2 regions of the Paenibacillus ottowii genome follow, and region 1 is predicted to be linked to the other one. Evidence: riboswitches for the same ligand, from Rfam matches in the RefSeq annotation. Region 1 holds a riboswitch; the other holds the start of a gene.

Region 1 (6,148 bases):
CCAACCCCTGGGTCCAACATACCCGCGATTGCGTGTGCGGTCAGGCTCTTACCGCATCCACTTGGTCCAGTCAGGGCTACAATTTCCCTTGGGTACACGGAAAAGTTCACATCTCTTAGTAGCGGCTTGCTTTCACTTGTTCTTACACCTGTCTGGCAAATTTCCAAATGTTCCACGTGTAACAACGGTTTTTGCATGTACGCTTGCTCTATCGTGTCCTTCCGCCCCGTCGCTGGTCGCTTCTCCACTATTTCGCTGCCTCCTTTTCCGAAAAATGGTCACCCAGAAGCTGGCAGGCAAGTACAAACAGCATAATCGCCAAGCCCGGGAAAATCATAACATGCGGAGCCACCTGAAAATACGAAGTTGCATCATGCAGCATCACACCCCACTCTGGCTTGGGCGGCTGTACGCCCAGTCCGAGAAAAGAGAGCCCGGCGATCATTAACACCACGCGTCCGATATCCCATACCGCATAAACCAACATTTGCGGCCATACTTGTGGCAATACATAACGTCTCAGTATGCGCACATGTGAATTGCCGGACAAACGTGCATATCGTACATAGTCCTCCTGGCAGGCTTTTTGAACCAAACTACGGATAAATCGGACATATCCCGCCCATCGGACTGCAATAATCGCTAAGGTCATGTTGACGAAACCTGGTCCCAAAATACCCACAATCGCCACACTTACAATAATATCGGGAAAAGCCAGTACGCCGTCGATCCCCCGCATAATCACCTGATCCACGCGTCCGCGCACATAACCTATGAGCAAGCCTATGGGCAGACTGATGAACAGAGTAGCTACCGTAATCGCACATGCGATTAGCACGCTCGTTCGAATCCCGTAAATGAGCCGTGACAGCACATCCCGACCCAGATGGTCCGTACCAAAAGGATATTTCCGGCTCGGTGGTGCCAAACGGTTCAGAAGGTCCACATGCAGAGGATCATGAGGAGCAGCCCATGGAGCCAGCACTCCGAGCAGCACGATCAAGCCAAACAGCGCGCCCCCTGCCAGCAAGCTTCCTCTACAGGAAAGCCGTATCTTTTTCATTTTCAGCTTCCCCCTTAACGCAAACGCAGCCTCGGATCTATCATTGTCTGGACCACATCCACCAAGCACTGAACACCTACAATTAAAAATGCGGCAAACATAACATATCCCTGAATGACTGGGTAATCCCGCTGCGTAATCGCATCTATAAAATACTTGCCCAACCCTGGCCATGAAAAAATAGTCTCTACGATGACGTTACCTGCCAGCATAAATGATAGATTCGTACCCAACAGCGTAATCATGGGCAGCACGGCATGTTTAAATAGCTCAAAAAAGAGAATATGCATACGTGAAAAACCCCGAGCCCTCGCTGCTTTCACAAAGTTCCGATCACCCAGCTCCAGCATTTGAGCACGCAATACACGAGCTTGCACCGTTCCCAATCCTGCACCCAGCGTCAGCGCCGGGAGTATTAAATGTGTCCAGTCCTCCCTTCCCATCGATGGGAGCCAGCCCAGGTGAACGGAAAATAGGTAGATTAATAGAAAACCAAGCCAAAAAGAAGGGATCGACGATCCCAGCAAGGCGAACAGCCTGCCCAGACGGTCCAGTGGACCGCTCACCTTTAACGAGGCGGCCAGCCCCATCCCAAGCGTAAGCACCGTCATGACGGTAAAGCCAGCCAAAGCTAGCTCCACCGTAGCAGGCAGTCTGCTCCACAGTTCGTTGAGCACCGACTCCTTGGATACATACGAGGTTCCCCATTGTCCCGTAAACACATCCCGCAGCCAGTTCATATATTGAATATGAAGCGGCTCATTCAAGCCCAGTTCTTCCCGCAGCGCCGTTAACGCCTCCTCTGAAGCAGGAACATTATGCGCGGTGAGCAAAATGGTAGCAGGGTCACCAGGGGCCAGCCTCATCAACACAAAAGTCAGCGTGGATACAATGAATACAATGATGGGCAGCTGCGCCACACGTTCCAGTATAAAACGGATCATAGGATACGTAGCTCGTTATTCCGCAATATCGGATTGCGCTGTAATGTAGTAATACTCGATCGGATGCGGCGTAAAGCCCTCTACCCCTTTTTTCACGCCAAACACATTGTCAGGGTGCACAATAAACGACTGCGGCAAATCTGTATTGATGATATTCAGCGCTTGCAGTGTTACCGCATCTCGCTGTGCGGTATCCTTTGCCAGCTTCAGGCTGTGAAGAATATTCTCCAGCGGTTTGGAAACATAGCGGCTTACATTAGATTTACTTGTAGAGGAATAGAACATGTCCATAAAATACTGCGGCTCCCCTGTATGGGCCGTGAGCATGCTGTACATAGCAAAATCCCAATCGTTTTTGGTCAATGCCTCATCGATATTTTCCACCTTGCGAATCTTGACCTGGAATCCCTCATTCAGCAATTGGCTCTGGATCACTTCAGCCATAACAGATAGCTCCGGACGCTGAGGGAAAGTCAGCAGTGTAACCTCGAATGGCTTGCCCTGCTTGGACCATGTGCCTTGGGCATCTTTCTGCCAGCCATCCTTGGTCAACAGCTGCTCCGCCGTTCCGTCTAGCGCTTTACGCTCAACTTTTCCGAAAGAAAGAATACTCGGAAACGGACTGCTTGCTTCCGTACCGAAACCCCTCATAACAGCGCTCACAATGGATGCGCGCGGAATCAGACTGTCCACCACCTTACGGTTGGTCACATCCTTGAATATAGGCGATTCCATGTTATATACAATCATATGGGTACGCAAGGACGGAGCCGACAGCACTTGTAGCTTATCGTCCTTTTTCAGTACCTCCGCGTTATCTACCGGAATATCCGTCGCTACATCCACCTCACCGGATTGCAGCGCCATCAGGCGCGAATTACCGTCTGTAATGAATTTCATCGTCGCTTCAGCCAATCGCGCCTTTTCACCCCAATATCCGTCATAACGCTCGACGACCAGGGACTGATCCTTGTTGAAGGCTTTGATTTTAAAGGCACCTGTCATCGCAGGGTAGCTCTGCTCATCTTTCATGGATGCCACGTCCAGCACGATCGTTGAGGGATCAGCCAGATTGGATGCCAGCGCTGCATTCGGCTGGTTTGTTGTAATTTTTAGCGTCAGCGGCCCGCTGGCCTCAATGGACTTCACATCAAGTAAATCCTTTGCTAGATGGCTTTTCTCAATAGAGCGCAGCAAAGATGCTTTTACACTTGCTGCATCCATCCTTTTTCCGTCATGAAACGTGACCTTATCCTGCAAGCTGAACGTCCAGACCGTAGGACTTTCCTGCTTCCATTCCTTGGCTAGCCAAGCCACAGGCTCCAGCTTTTCATTCAACCGAATCAGTGTCTCACCAGCACCAGAACGCATCACGTCCCAGCTATTGTCCCCATGCGGATCAACCCCTGATGGTTTCCACGTATACGCCATCACCAACTTTTTATCTGCTTTAGTCTGTTGTGCAGAAGAGTTCTCACCCTTGCCCGACCGATCCTCCGTCTTGGTGGCTGTGCCACATCCCGATAGAGCCATAACTGTCAGCAGCAGCACCAATCCTGTACATATAAACCACGAACGCCTATTACGATTGCTTATCATTCCACATTTCCCCCTCTATCTGGTTAAATCGTATGAACCTACGTAAAACGAAAAAAAAAGCATTCCCGACCACATGAGCAGCAGTCAGAAATGCTTTCATTATAAAATGTCAAAACTCACCTCTAAGCCAACTCCAAAAACATAGAAGGGATCGGATCGGTTCCAGACATTCCGTATGTAGCACGTCTAACCACCTCCCCAGCATCCCGTGGGTCTAACAGTGATGTCAAAACAGGCAGGTCTCCTGACTTCAGGCTCATCTTTCAGGCCTTCCCGGTTCTTCACAGTTCCAGTGGCTGTTCTGAAAGCTCCAGCAGTACCCTGCTGATGCCTGTATACAGTGGCGGGTCCGTGTCGGAATCTACCGAACTTCCCTTTTAAGTGAACACGTTCAACAACCATCTACATCGTCTCAACGAAACCCCGTACATAGAGTTGTCCGGCTCGCACCTGTTTTCTTCCTTTATTCCTTTTTATTACGATTTAGGATTATCTTATTTTGTTGCTTCTGGCTTGTCAACAAATGCAGCGTAATAATTTAAATTTGAATGATATAGTGAGTATCTGAGTCATGGCTATTCATTGCGTGCACGCAATTCACGTGCTAAAATTAGGTATAGAGATATCCACCGTATCCATATAATAAAAAAGAGTCTTCGCCGCGCCAACGGCAAAGACTCTTAGGATTTGAAAGGCTGTGGATCACCACGGCGCGCTAAATGCTTAGCTAAACCCACCGTTAGGCCCCAACCTAATCAAGCGGTGGGTTTTCGCTTGTTCCGAAATTTTCGACGCAGCCATCGATAAAGTTTACGAATACTAAACACCAGGCTTAGTAACGTAACCACCCAACGCAGCACATCGTAGCACGACACAAGTGTGACCATCGGCTTCACCCCCTTTCGGGAAGCTGCACCGTGGTCCGAAAACATCCACCACTATTCAAAATCCATAGTTTAGATTATACCATGCCTCTTCCTACCACTCTAACAAATTCTTCTAGTAGATAAACTAACCTAAGAGTTAACTTCAGCAATACTGCTTAGTCAGATAACAGTAAATCTCTCATCGTTAGAAAGGATGTTTCCTTTTGAAAACAAGTAACTACCGCATTTTAATACTTTCCTTGCTCGTTCCAGCTCTGTTATCTTCCTGCTCTCCAGCTTCTACTCCATCAGCAGAACCAACTTCACCCAAACAAATCCAGTCAGGCGAAAAGACAACTCCAGTCGGACAAGGTCAATATCTATCCATGACCTATACAGAATATGTGAATGGGAAAAATGCAGATCAAGGCATGGTTATGCGTGTGATGACGTACGATTTGAGCAGTAAGAAAATGACCAAGCTGGCCGACGTCCCCTATACCTCCCAGTACCCACTTTCTGTGGTGTACTTACTTGATCACAAAATTTATTACTCTGCTGATGTGGATGATAAGGGAGACCAATTATTTTCGTACGACTTGAATACAAAAAAAACCGAACAGCTTACCGATAATTTGTTTGCCATCAATGATATCGTACCAACTACTCCGGATGGCTCCCTCGTTCTGGTTGCGGTAAAAAAAGGAGAGCGGACACTTAAAACTATTTTCTACAATAAATCAACGCGTATCATGAAATTTATGCATGATGAAAACCATGATGAACAAACTTGGTCTATAACCTATAATCCAGCTAAAAAAGCAATTTACAGTTCAAATTATTCAGCTAAGGAACAAAATGAACAAAGAGAAATCTCAAACCGAACACAGACTATTATGGTCCCGCCGGACAACAAAGTTACAGAAATCAATAGCGTCACCAAGCAAGAACGTTCTGTTATTACACTGAAAAATGAAGAAGTATCATCAATATCCAGCAGTAATGATCAACTACTCCTAGTGACTGCACGTTTCATTAATCACGGCAACCCTGAGTATAGCCTTGTCGATATTGCAACCGGAAAACGTACCAAACTAGAACTACCCATTTCGTCCCGCAGCTTCATCTATATGTCCCCGGACGGCAAGGGAGTCTATTATTTAGGCAGCACCTCCCTGAAAAATCAGGAGGAAGGACGCGGCGTGTACTATTATGACTTCACTTCGAAGACTCAAACCCCGATTTTCATACAGAAAGAGGGTTTTATCAATAACTTTATGCTGCTTAATAAATAACCCGTTCTAGGCGACTCCATGCCAAACAGCCGGAACAGAGGCTGCGTCCTCTCTCCGGCTGTTTTTATCTATTTCCTATTCGTCAAACCTTCTGTGGAACCTCCGAAACATTTACACCTTGGGCTGACTCTCTTTGTTCTCTTGTCAAAACGATGTTCAAGACAATTGCCGTAATCGAGCCCGATACGATGCCGTTTTGCAGCAGCATTTTGGCAAAGCTCGGCAGTTGGTCGAACATTTGCGGCAGAACGGCAGAGCCTAGACCTACAGCAATACTGCATGCTGCGATCAACAGGTTGCTTTCCTTCCGCAGATCTACTTCTGACAAAATGGACATGCCTGATGCAGCAACTGAGCCAAACATGACGATCATCGCCCCGC
Region 2 (6,148 bases), 190 kb from region 1:
ATACACCATTATTATGTAGGCATCGTGGAAAAGTATCGGAAGGCATACAGCTCATGGGGAGAGGACCCTAATGAGTATGCGCCTTATATGGAGCGACCAGAGCAATTGCTGGATCGAATACAGGCCGTATCTATATTGATTTCCGACTCATCGGAACAGGATGAACTATATTTGAATTTTAGCTGTTCCTGGGATCGAGAGCATGGCTTAGGCGTACACCTGAAACAGATGAAAATCAATCGTATTCAAGGTGCATATACATTATATGACTTGGAATAAATCCCTCTTCTGGTCTTGAGTATAAAGACCGGAAGAGGGAAGAGGATATGGTTAACAGAACAGGATGGCGTGAATAGATACAAAAAGAATACTAGTTGGATACAGACAGCGTGGCCCGGGCTGTTTGAGCGGCCTGTACCATTTGCCGCAATGCGGCAACAGACTCTTCTTTGGTGCGGGTTTTCAGACCACAGTCTGGATTAACCCAGAACAAATCCGACGGCAGCACACGCAAGGCGCGCTGGATCATGCTTAGCATTTCTGATACATCAGGAATGCGCGGACTGTGAATATCGTATACACCCAGACCGATGCCCTTGTCGTAAATCTGATCCTCAAAGCTAACAATCAGTTCTCCGTGGCTACGAGAGGTTTCGATAGAAATCACGTCAGCATCCATGTCTGAAATGGACTGGATCATATCCTGGAATTCGGAATAGCACATGTGTGTATGGATTTGGGTCGCAGGCTGAGCGGTGGCCGTGGTCACAAGGAAGGCTTGAACCGCCCAATCCAGATAGGCTTGCTGTTGTTCTTTTTTCAACGGAAGCCCTTCGCGAATTGCGGGTTCATCCACCTGAATCATGCGGATGCCCGCTTGTTCGAGCGCCTCTACCTCGGCCCGTAATGCCAGAGCCAACTGCAAAGCAACTTGCCTGCGTGGAATATCATTGCGTTCGAAGGACCAGTTTAGAATGGTCACAGGACCTGTAAGCATTCCTTTAACCGGCTTGGAGGTTAACGATTGGGCAAATGCCGTCTCCTCCACGGTCATAGGTTGATCGAACGACACATCTCCGTAAATAATTGGCGGTTTGACACAGCGGGAGCCGTAGGATTGCACCCATCCGTTCTGTGTAAAAGCAAAGCCCTTGAGCTTTTCGCCAAAAAACTCCACCATGTCAGTCCGCTCAAATTCCCCATGTACAAGCACATCAATGCCAATGTCCTCTTGAATATCAATCCATTCCTTGATCTGCTGTTGGATAAACGTCCGATATTGCTCGGCAGACCATTCACCTTTGCGATAGTGCAGACGGGCCTTGCGGATCTCGGCCGTTTGCGGGAAGCTGCCGATGGTCGTCGTAGGCAGTGGGGGCAGCTTCAGCTTGTTTTGCTGAATTACACGGCGCTCGGCGAAAGGAACGCTGCGTGACAGAGGCTCTTTTGCCAGCAGGTCGGCCAGATCGGCAGCTGTCTGTACCCTTGCCGCTGAGCTGTTGAAGCGGGCTACCGCCTCTGCACTTTGCTCAAGCTTGGCAAGTGCAGAGGAATCGTGCTGTGCAAGTGCAGCCGTCAAGAACGCGATTTCCTCCAGCTTTTCATCAGCAAAGGCTAGTGCATGCACCAGCTCTCGGTCCAGCTTGTGCTCTGCATCCAGACTGACCGGTACATGCAGCAAACTGCACGATGGCTGTACGATAAGCTGTGTGGCCGGGATCTGTTCTGCTAACTGGCTCAACAGTGCAGCCACGGCATTCAGGTCGCTGCGCCATATATTGCGACCGTCAATGACACCAGCACCCAGCGTTTTGCCTTTGGGGAAGCCATGCCGTGATATATGCTGAAGATTTTCACCATCATCGTATACAAAATCAAGACCCAGCCCTTGTACCGGAAGTTTAGTCAGACGCTCATAATGATCCAGGCTGCCAAAGTAGGTTTGCAGCATGATGTTCAAGGAGGGTGCAGCTTGGCTCAAAGCTTCATAGACCTCCTGAATTATTTCCAGATCCTCTACCGGGAATGAGGTGGTCAGGACAGGTTCATCGATTTGAACCCATTGGACGCCTTCTGCGGCTAGTTCCGACAGAACTTGGGCGTATAAAGGCAGGAAGGTTCGTATAATAGCGCCTAGATCCTTACGGTCATAGCCTTTGGATAAAACAACAAATGAATAGGGACCGATAAGAACCGGTTTACCGTTAATGCCTAACTCTTGCTTTGCTTCACGATAAGCCTGTAAGGGTTTATTTTCAGTCAGCACTGGAGCCGCGTCTGCCAATTCGGGAACGATATAGTGGTAATTCGTATTCATCCACTTGGTCATTTCACTGGCGGTAGCCCCTTTTTGCCCACGTGCGATCCCGAAATATACGGACAGAGGAACCGGACCTGCGGTACGATAATTGAACCGTTTGGGTACGAGACCGAACATCACGGATGTATCCAGCATGTGATCGTAATAGGAGAAGTCTCCGACAGGAATGAGATCAATGCCTTTATCACGTTGTTTGCTTAGATGCTCCAGACGCAATCTCTTCATCTCACGATGCAGTTCGCTTTCGTCAATACTGCCCTGCCAGAAGCGTTCCAGTGCTTTCTTCCATTCCCGATTCCCACCGATACGCGGATAACCCAGATTACTGCTAATTAAACCGGACAATGAAGGCTGTTCATTAATAGACATGCATTATTCCTCCTAACGGGTAGCCAGCTTATTTTTACGTACCAAAAAAGGCATTCTGTCCCCTAAAGCTAAAAATAAGTAAGGGAAAGAATGCCTCCGCGATTAAAATTCAAAAATACGGCGACTGCTCTTAACACCTCCCTATCTTCCGTAGGTACTGCGATGTTGTTAAAATAGGCAGGTCTCCTGACTTACGGATCATGACGTTCAGCATCCCTTCCCGGTCTGTGGACCAGTGGGTGTTAATCAGCTGAACATTCCCCGTTTACAGTGGCGGGACCGTCCCGGATTTGCACCGGCTTCCCTTTTAAGTCTGAGCTGGATTAGAACAGACACCTATTTCCAAGCTATGCGATTAGGTATGACGAATATTTATGCACCTCGTATACTTGTTCACCATCATAAGTGAAACTCACAGGATGTGCAATAGAAACCGTAATCGAAATGAGTGTGGAATCAGTTAGATATATCAAAAAAAGACAAGCCCAACTCATCGTGGAATCTTGTCTTTTTTGCATTATAGGGCATCTTGTTAAGTAGCACTTCGCCTCTAAGCTAATGAAACGGTGTAACCTGCTTGTACACTGGCTTTCACATCTACCAGACGCTGATTACGACTGCCCCGAAAGGGGAGGGTCAGGTCTTTTTGCTGTTCAACAAAACGACCGTCCACAATCACATCACACAAAAGAGCTAGCTCTTGTCGTTCCTGATCCATGAGCAGATCCTCGTAAACAAAGCCCGTATAGGCCCATACAGTTCGGTCCGGACAAGCCGTGCGGAAGTCACGCACAAATTGCGAACATTCTGCTGCTGAGAAAAAAGGGTCTCCCCCGCAGAGAGTCAATCCATCCAACAACGGGTTATCCATCATATCACGGATGACCTCCTGTTGACGCTCGGGCGTGAATGGCTCCCCTGCGCGAAAGCTCCATGAAGCTGGGTTAAAGCAGCCAGGACAGGCATGGCGGCAACCGCTAATGAATACAACGGTGCGCAGGCCGTATCCTTCATTTAGAGATTCCGGAATATAGCCGCACAAATTCACTTATGCTTCACCCGATCGCGAACTTCGGCTTGCTTGGCAGCATTGAAACGAACCGTATAATCTCCTGTCAGATATCCGGTTACCCGACGCAAACGCTGAAAGTGCGTGTGTTCCTCATCTGTGCCGCATTGAGGACAGCTTGTCCCGATAATTCCTTCATAGCCGCATTCCGTACAACGATCCACCGGATGGTTGATGGAGAAGTAGCCGATGTTCTGATGCAGCGCGTACTGAACAATTTTAAGAAACGCATCCGGGTTATTGCGCGCATTACCGTCCAGCTCGATGTATGAAATTGCACCAGCATTACATAGATTATGAAACGGAGCCTCCAAGCTGATTTTGCGAGCAGCAGGGAGCTTGTAATACACCGGAATGTGGAAGGAATTCGTGTAATATTCCCGGTCATTGACCTCAGGGATAATTCCGAAGTCACGTTGATCCAGCAATGTGAACTTGCCCGACAGACCTTCGGCAGGCGTCGCGAACAGTGTAATATTTAGATTGTAGTGTTCACTCATTCGATCACAATACATGCGCATGGAAGTGATGATTCGCTGTGCTTCACGGTATACAGCATCATCTTCCCCGTGGTGTTTTCCATATAATGCTTTCATGCACTCAGCCAGCCCGATAAAACCAATCGAAAGTGTACCGTGCTTTAGGAGGCTTCCTACCTTCTCATCAGGTTCCAGTTTTTCTCCGCCTTCCCATACTCCTTCGCGCATCATAAAGTCCGAAGCTTTGGCTGGCTGGCTGGTCTGGATATGATAGCGATGAATTAGACCGTCTACTGCAATTCGCATAACCTCTTCTAATTTTGCATCAAAGCGATCCCGGTCAGGTGTCAGACGCTTGCCTGTACAAATGCCATATTCAATCCCGAGCCGCACCAGATTAATGGTATTAAATGAGAGATTGCCTTTGCCGCTCTGACGGTTTCTGCCGAAACGGTCAGAAATGGTGCGGGTACGGCAGCCCATCGTGGCAATGATGGTATCCGGGTCATCTGCGCGGTAATAAGGCAGGTTGAAGGTAGCATCCACATTCACAAAATTGGGATACATCCGCTTGCTGGAGCACTCGACCGCCTTTAAGAACAGATCATAGTTGACATCGCCCTCTGCCTGGTTGACCCCTTTTTTACATTGGAAAATATGCTGTGGAAAAATAGGAGTTTCCCCGCTTCCGAGTCCGCGAATTGTGGCTTCCAGCAACGATTGTGAAACAAGCCGACCTTCAGCAGACGTACACATCCCGTAATTCAGCGAAGTGAACGGAATTTGCCCCCCTGCCCGACTGCTCATGGTGTTCAGGTTATGAATGAGCGATTCAGCAGCCTGCCGGGTTTCTGTTTCCGTTTCCTCACAGGCGAATAAATACGAACGAGGACAGACTTCTTGCAGATGGGTATTAGCTAAATGCAGTTCGTCATCAGACCAACTGGAGTCTATTTCTTCCTCGAACAGTCGGAGTCCTTTGCGCAGGTGCTTGCGGAAGGAACGAGCAACGTATGGGGCAAGGTCCCAATCTATTTTATTGGCAGAGACACCACCGAATTGGCTATTTTGCTGAGACTGGAATATGATGGCGACCAGTGCCATCGCAGACATAATCGTTTGTGGTGTGCGCACGGAGCCATTGCCTGTATTAAAACCGTCTTGCAGTAAACGACCAAAAGGGATAAAGATACAATTTGTAGTTCCAAGCGCATATTGGTCCAAATCGTGAACATATACATACCCTTGGTCGATGGCATCCCTCAATTCAGATGGAAGCACACGCAGACGCGCATACCATTTGGCATATTCCGAGCCGAGCTTGCTCATTTTGCCACTGAACGATTCTCCATTTAAATTTGCATTCTCCCGCAGCATGTCCAGATCTTGTGCCCCAATGACCCGCTCGCCGATGTCGTATAATTGATGTTCCTCCAGCACCTTCATCGTAAAACCCTCCATATAGTAAAAAATATATATTTTTCACAAAAACAACATATTGATGATATCTAGTGATAACCAATTGTTTCGATCTATATATTGTATATACGTAAACATTGAGAGTATGTGACTATTGTCACATTGATAGGAGCGGGAGGCATAAAAAGGCCAGGTATAGAATAAGGGACACATCCACAGATATGCGCCTTACTCTATGCCTGGCCACCGCATTTGCGACGAAATAAGTAGGCTTGCAAGTACATAGTATATAATATTGGGATATCAATTTTTAGAAGGTTCAGAGCAGCTTTTTCAGTTGGGACACCCGGCCTTGGGAAATATCGAGCATTTCTGCATATGCTTTTTGTGGCAGATCCGGATGTTCCTGAATCAGCTTGCGGAGCTTTTTTACCATTTCACCTTGCTGCACTCTGGATTGCTTGGGTTGCCAGGTTGTGCTCGTTTGGGGCG

The links. Region 1 has a riboswitch for cobalamin ahead of ACQQ6X_RS14975 (ABC transporter substrate-binding protein). Riboswitches for the same ligand answer to the same signal wherever they lie in the genome.
Region 2: it holds a riboswitch for cobalamin, as region 1 does, so the genes downstream of both, metE (5-methyltetrahydropteroyltriglutamate--homocysteine S-methyltransferase) here and ACQQ6X_RS14975 (ABC transporter substrate-binding protein) in region 1, are expected to answer to the same signal.

What each region holds. Positions count from the first base shown of each region.
Region 1 is NZ_CP191577.1:3,223,770-3,229,917, forward strand. Features, by position in the region: gene ACQQ6X_RS14960 (ATP-binding cassette domain-containing protein) at 1-248, opposite strand, end outside; gene nikC (nickel transporter permease) at 248-1,063, opposite strand; gene nikB (nickel ABC transporter permease) at 1,078-2,007, opposite strand; gene ACQQ6X_RS14975 (ABC transporter substrate-binding protein) at 2,023-3,606, opposite strand; gene ACQQ6X_RS14980 (hypothetical protein) at 3,729-3,866, opposite strand; cobalamin riboswitch at 3,824-4,027, opposite strand; gene ACQQ6X_RS14985 (hypothetical protein) at 4,697-5,767, shown strand; gene ACQQ6X_RS14990 (nucleobase:cation symporter-2 family protein) at 5,850-6,148, opposite strand, start outside.
Region 2 is NZ_CP191577.1:3,035,042-3,041,189, reverse strand. Features, by position in the region: gene ACQQ6X_RS14120 (DUF6985 domain-containing protein) at 1-279, shown strand, start outside; gene metE (5-methyltetrahydropteroyltriglutamate--homocysteine S-methyltransferase) at 371-2,689, opposite strand; cobalamin riboswitch at 2,849-3,044, opposite strand; gene nrdG (anaerobic ribonucleoside-triphosphate reductase activating protein) at 3,240-3,737, opposite strand; gene ACQQ6X_RS14105 (anaerobic ribonucleoside triphosphate reductase) at 3,734-5,683, opposite strand; gene ACQQ6X_RS14100 (AbrB/MazE/SpoVT family DNA-binding domain-containing protein) at 5,976-6,148, opposite strand, start outside.